2 regions of the Pseudoalteromonas ardens genome follow, and region 1 is predicted to be linked to the other one. Evidence: predicted binding sites of a transcription regulator. Region 1 holds the regulator's gene; the other holds the start of a gene.
The links. The regulator NrdR, encoded in region 1, represses ribonucleotide reductase genes. The targets are predictions, from matches to a motif close to AAACACNANATNTNGTGTTT.
Positions count from the first base shown of each region.

Region 2: the regulator NrdR is predicted to act here: its motif matches at 2,333-2,352, upstream of nrdA (class 1a ribonucleoside-diphosphate reductase subunit alpha).

Region 1 is NZ_JASJUV010000002.1:1,282,811-1,286,227, reverse strand. It holds gene glyA (serine hydroxymethyltransferase) at 1-1,016, shown strand, start outside; gene nrdR (transcriptional regulator NrdR) at 1,183-1,635, shown strand; gene ribD (bifunctional diaminohydroxyphosphoribosylaminopyrimidine deaminase/5-amino-6-(5-phosphoribosylamino)uracil reductase RibD) at 1,632-2,750, shown strand; gene QNM19_RS10680 (riboflavin synthase) at 2,757-3,413, shown strand.
Region 2 is NZ_JASJUV010000002.1:325,871-329,287, reverse strand. It holds gene nrdA (class 1a ribonucleoside-diphosphate reductase subunit alpha) at 1-2,267, opposite strand, end outside; gene QNM19_RS06470 (HAD family hydrolase) at 2,634-3,281, opposite strand; gene ubiG (bifunctional 2-polyprenyl-6-hydroxyphenol methylase/3-demethylubiquinol 3-O-methyltransferase UbiG) at 3,278-3,417, opposite strand, start outside.

The DNA of each region.
Region 1 (3,417 bases):
GTGCTTGTGAATTGTTTGGTTGTGATTACGCAAACGTTCAGCCTCACGCGGGTTCTCAGGCTAACGCTGCGGTATTCCAGGCGCTGCTTCAGCCGCATGACACTGTACTGGGTATGAGCCTGGCGCATGGTGGTCACCTGACGCATGGTTCACACGTGAACTTTTCTGGTAAAACCTACAATGCCATTCAATATGGTCTGAATGAAGAAACGGGCGAAATTGATTACGCACAGGTTGAAGCGCTGGCATTAGAGCACAAGCCAAAAATGATCATCGGCGGTTTCTCTGCTTACTCAGGTATTGTTGACTGGGCTAAATTCCGTGAGATTGCTGATAAAGTAGGCGCTTACCTGCTGGTTGATATGGCACACGTAGCGGGTCTGGTTGCTGCGGGTATCTACCCAAGTCCAATTCCACACGCACACGTTGTGACAACGACTACACACAAAACACTGGCTGGTCCTCGCGGTGGTTTGATCTTGTCTGCATGTGGTGATGCGGATATCTACAAAAAACTGAACAGCGCGGTTTTCCCGGGTGGTCAGGGTGGTCCTTTATGTCACGTGATCGCAGCTAAAGCAGTTGCATTCAAAGAAGCGCTGCAAGAAGAGTTCAAAGCCTACCAGACACAAGTGGTTAAAAATGCACAAGCGATGGTCGCAGTACTTCAGGAGCGTGGTTATAAAGTGGTCTCTGGTAAGACAGACAACCACCTGTTCCTGCTTGATTTGATCGACAAAGACATCACAGGTAAAGATGCTGACGCTGCGCTAGGTCGTGCTAATATCACAGTGAACAAGAACTCTGTACCAAACGATCCTCGTTCTCCGTTTGTGACGTCTGGTCTGCGCATTGGTTCACCGGCTATCACGCGTCGTGGCTTTAAAGAAGCTGAAGCGGGCGAGCTGGCAGGCTGGATCTGTGACGTACTTGATAACATCGAAGATGATGCGGTACAGGCACAGGTAAAAGAAAAGGTTAAAGCAATCTGCGCTAAGCTACCTGTTTACGCGTAAAGCTGAAAGATTATCGAAATCGATAAGAAAAGGCCGCCTTAAGTGCGGCCTTTTTTATGTGCATCAAATGCTACTATCTTGATATACTGGCAGCAATTGGCTCAAAGTGCTATCTGAAATCAATGAAGCAGTTTGGGTTTTTGTCTGTTTTTCATAGTGAGCTTTTATGCACTGTCCATTTTGTACGGCAAAAGAAACCAAAGTGATTGATTCACGATTAGTTGGCTCGGGCCATCAGGTCCGCAGGCGACGCGAGTGTATTTTGTGTCATGAGCGTTTTACCACCTTTGAAGGTGCAGAGCTGGTTATGCCCAGGGTCATCAAGCAAGATGGCTCCAGAGAGCCATTTAACGAAGACAAGTTACAAAATGGTTTGCATCGCGCGCTGGAGAAGCGTCCGGTGAGCACCGAGCAGATTGAAGAAGTGGTTCATCAAATCAAGTCTCAGTTACGAGCGACTGGCGAGCGAGAGGTACCCAGCCAGCTTGTTGGTGAGTGTATTATGGAAGCATTGAAAAAACTCGACAAAGTCGCTTACGTGCGGTTTGCGTCGGTGTATCGCTGCTTTGAAGATGTGAAAGAGTTTGGCGAAGAAATTGCCCGACTGGGGGATGAATGAGTTTTACACAGGCCGATCATACCTATATGGCACGCGCCATTGAATTGGCTCAGCAAGGCCGTTTTACCACAACACCCAACCCAAATGTAGGCTGCGTGATCGTTAATAATGGTGAGATTGTCGGTGAAGGATTTCATTTGCGAGCCGGAGAGCCACATGCAGAAGTGCACGCCCTGCGTGAAGCGAAAGCGCGAGCTCGGGGTGCAACAGCCTATGTGACGCTTGAGCCCTGCAGCCATTACGGCCGTACTCCTCCGTGTGCAAAAGGCCTGATCGAAGCGGGTGTAAGCAAAGTCATTGCAGCTATGGTCGATCCTAACCCTGAAGTGGCCGGGCGGGGATTGGCGATGCTCAATGAGGCCGGGATAGACACAGCCTCCGGTTTGCTGGAGCAACAAGCCCGAGCACTGAACAAGGGGTTCTTAAAGCGCATGGAGCATGGCCTGCCTTTTGTTGTCTGTAAATTGGCTGCAAGCCTGGACGGTAAAACGGCACTGGGTAATGGTGAAAGTAAATGGATCACCGGGGAAGCGGCACGACGAGATGTTCAGCTTGGTCGGGCACAAAGCTGCGCAATTTTAACTGGCGCGGACACTGTGCTGGTCGACGATGCCCGGCTTAATGTGCGCGCACAGGAGCTTACGGACATCGAACGTCCTGTTGAGCAATGGCGACAACCGGTTCGGGTGATTATTGACTCGCAAAATCGTCTGCACCCGGAATTAGCGCTGTTTAAAATTCCATCGCCAGTCGTTATTTTGCGTTCAGACCTTGATAATCAGCACAACTGGCCACATTTCGTAGAGCAAATTAAAATTAATACCCATGCTGGTAAAATTGATTTGCATGCAGCGCTGAGCATGTTAGCTGAGCGTAATATCAATCAGATCTGGCTGGAAGCCGGTGCAACACTGGCAGGTGCGATGCATCAGCAAAACCTGATTGATGAGTATCTGATTTATCTGGCACCCAAAATTATTGGCACCGATGGCAAAGACTTGTTCAACAGCGCGCCGCTGGCGTCGATGAGCGAGATCACTGAACTACATATTGCTGAGGTCGTGTCGATTGGGACGGATATTCGCATCACGGCAAACAAACAACAAGGTAAGTAAGACATTATGTTTACAGGCATCATTGAAGCAACGGGCACATTGACAGAGCTAACGCTTAAACAAGGTGACCTCAGCGTCCGAGTTACCAGCACAAATCTGGATATGGATGATGTGCAACTGGGCGACAGTATTGCCACCAATGGGGTGTGTCTGACCGTTGTTGAGAAGTTTGCTGACGGCTTTCGTGCCGACGTCTCAAATGAAACGCTGAAGTTAACCCGTTTCGGTGAATATCGGGTTGGACAAAAAGTGAATCTGGAAAAAGCCTTGCAACCGATCTCTCGTCTTGGTGGCCACTTGGTATCTGGTCACGTCGACGGCATTGCTGAGGTCGTCGCCGTGCAGCCCAATGCACGCGCTACAGATTATTGGCTCAAAGCGCCAGCACAATTAATGAAGTACATACCCTATAAAGGCTCCGTGGCCATTGATGGCATAAGCCTGACGGTAAATGACCTGGATGGTGACAAATTCAAGTTGACGATAGTGCCACACACCGCACAGGAAACTACCATTGTCGACTTTAAGGTGGGAACCTTACTCAACCTGGAAGTGGATCAGATAGCACGTTATCTGGAAAGGTTGATCCAGGGTGAACCGGTTGCCACGCAGCAATCAACTCTCACATCTAGCTTGCTCGCCAAAGCTGGGTTTATTAAATAACTTG
Region 2 (3,417 bases), 960 kb from region 1:
CCTGCACAATCATCGTCTTCAGCCTCAGGCTTCATTTCGTCCTGAGCATCCGATGCACCGTCACGGGTGTTGTGGTAATACAAGGTTTTTACGCCCAGCTTGTATGCGGTAAGTAAATCTTTGAGCAACAGCTTCATAGGCACTTTGCCACCTTCAAACTTAGTCGGGTCGTAGTTGGTATTTGCCGAAATAGTTTGGTCAACAAACTTTTGCATAATACCGACCAGGCCTAAATAGCCATCGTTTGAAGGGATATCCCATAATAGCTCGTAGTTGTCCTTCAGTCGCTCGTACTCAGGCACTACTTGCTTAAGGATACCATCTTTACTGGCCTTAACGCTAATGTGGCCGCGTGGAGGCTCAATGCCATTCGTTGCGTTAGAGATCTGAGAAGACGTTTCAGATGGCATCAACGCAGACAAAGTCGAGTTACGCATACCATATTGCATTACGTCCTGACGTAATCCGTCCCAGTCCAGGTGCAGAGGCTCGTTACAGATACCGTCTACATCTTTTTTGTAGGTATCGATTGGCATAATGCCTTTTGCGTAGGTTGTCTCATTAAATTTAGGACAAGCACCACGTTCCTGAGCCAACTTGTTAGATGCTTTCATCAGGTAATACTGAATGGCTTCGAATGTTCTGTGGGTTAGGCCATTAGCGCTGCCATCTGAGTACTTAACGCCATTTTTTGCCAGGTAGTAGGCAAAGTTGATGACACCGATACCCAAAGTGCGACGACCCATAGTGGCATTTTTTGCCGCTGGAACAGGGTAGTCCTGGAAGTCCAGCAAGTTGTCCAGAGCTCGAACAGCCAGCTCAGCAAGCTCTTCCAGTTCATCCAGGCTGCTAATAGCGCCGAGGTTAAACGCAGACAGAGTACACAATGCAATCTCGCCTTCTTCATCATTAACATGACTTAGCGGCTTGGTTGGCAGTGCAATTTCCAGGCACAGGTTAGACTGGCGAATAGGGGCAACTTTTGCGTCAAACGGGCTGTGTGTATTACAGTGGTCAACGTTTTGCAGATAAATACGACCAGTACTCGCGCGTTCCTGAGCAAACATAGAGAATAGCTCAAGTGCTTTAATGCGCTTCTTACGGATTGATTCATCCTGCTCATACTGTACATACAGACGTTCGAACTTTTCTTGATCTTCGAAGAACGCGTCGTACAAACCAGGTACATCTGACGGGCTGAACAAAGTGATGTAATCGTCTTTGATTAAGCGAGCGTACATCGTTTTATTGAACTGAACACCGTAGTCGAGGTGTCTTACACGGTTTTCCTCAACACCTCGGTTGTTCTTCAGAACCAGCAGGTTCTCCACTTCCAGGTGCCATAAAGGGTAAAATAGTGTCGCAGCACCACCACGAACGCCCCCTTGAGAGCAGCTTTTCACGGCTGTCTGGAAGTGCTTGTAGAATGGAATACAGCCTGTGTGGAATGCTTCACCATTGCGGATAGGGCTACCTAGAGCACGGATCCGACCTGCATTAACACCGATCCCGGCGCGTTGGCTAACGTACTTAACGATAGCAGACGATGTTGCGTTAATAGAATCAAGGCTGTCTGCCGTTTCAATTAGTACGCATGAGCTGAACTGACGAGTCGGTGTACGTACACCCGACATAATTGGCGTTGGCAGTGAAATCTTAAACTGTGAAACCGCGTCGTAGAAACGCTTGATATAATCAAGTCGCGTTTCTTTCGGATAATCTGAGAATAAGCTGGCTGCAACCAGAATATACAGGAACTGAGCGCTCTCATAGATTTCGCCAGTCACCCGGTTTTGCACCAAGTACTTACCTTCTAGCTGTTTGACGGCGGCGTAACTAAACGACATATCACGATCATGCTCCAGGAAGTCGTTTAGCTGCTCATATTCTTCTCGAGTATAATCAGTCAATAAACCTGCATCATAGCGCTTGTCTTCAACCAGCTTAGTCACATGATCGTACAAATGAGGTGGCTCAAACTGACCGTAAGCCTTTTTACGCAAGTGGAATACTGCCAGGCGCGCTGCCAGATATTGATAGTCTGGCGTATCTTTCGAAATTAGATCAGCGGCGGCTTTAATGATGGTTTCATGGATGTCTTCGGTGCGAATACCATCATAAAACTGAATGTGAGATTTAAGCTCTACCTGAGAAACAGACACATTATTCAGGCCTTCAGCAGCCCAGTTTATCACTCGATGAATTTTATCTAAATCAAGCGGCTCTTTACGGCCGTTGCGTTTACTGACAGATAATTGTTGGTTCATAGCTACGCCTGTATTCCCCCGGAATGCGGTAATTGTCATCGCATATTCATAATTGCTTAGCATTTCACCACTATATATGGTGTCCGCTAGAAAGAGGATCACAAGATAGTGGGGTTATCGCTATTTTGCAATAGAGCAACTTTCTATGGATTGTGGATAACATAGGGATAATATTTTTATGTTAGCAAACACTAACCTTCTGCTATCCAACATGGCTGCAAGCAAAAAAAAATCAACTCACGACAATCGATTTTTCTCTTTTTTTAAGAAAATTTTGCAAACTGCACGACTGTTTTTTTTCTGTGCAAAATTGTTCTCAATATAGTTCACAACACTACATATAGTGGCATTTTTTAATCAATGCCACTAAATATACGAAATGAGTGATTCTGGGTTAGTAAGATTCAGATCCGCAGACCAACTTTGTGCCTCTTCCAGGGATGGAATGAAGCCCCACAAGGCGGCGGCTGATCGCATTCCTGCCGCTTTTGCCGCTGCAATGTCGCGTTCAGCATCTCCAATATAGGTACACCTGGTGGGATCTACGCCCAATTGTTTAGCGGCAAGTAAGAGTGGCTCAGGGTGTGGTTTAGCAACTTCCAGGGTGTCGCCGCACACCACAACCTCAATGCCCTTAAGCGGGCCGATCTGGGCCAGCAGGGGTAGGGTAAGAAAAGTGGGCTTATTGGTCATAATCGCAATTTTAATTTCCCTGCTCTGTAAGGCTTGAAGCAAAGCTTCAATACCTTCAAAGCAGCGAGAGTGAACAGCAATGTGTTGTTCGTAATAATCCAGCAGCTGTTGCTTTAAAGCTGAAAAGTCGAATTTGCTGAGCTGTTCTCCAAAGCCGACTTCCAGCAGCGCCTTTACACCATTGGAGATGGCCGGACTGTATACCGTACGCGGTACCTCGGCCATTTCGTGCTGTTGTAAAACGTGATTGAGTGCGGCGCCCAAATCATCACTGGTATTGAGCAGGGTGCCGTCGAGATCAAATATTACTGCCTGTGTCATGCGAGTTTCTCAAAGTGGAGGAGGTAATTAACACTGACGTCATTAGTCAGCGTAAAGGTTTTACCGAAGGGGTTATAATTGATACCGGCAGCGCGGCGCACTTTCAAGCCTTCAGCTTCGGCCCAGCCTATCAGGG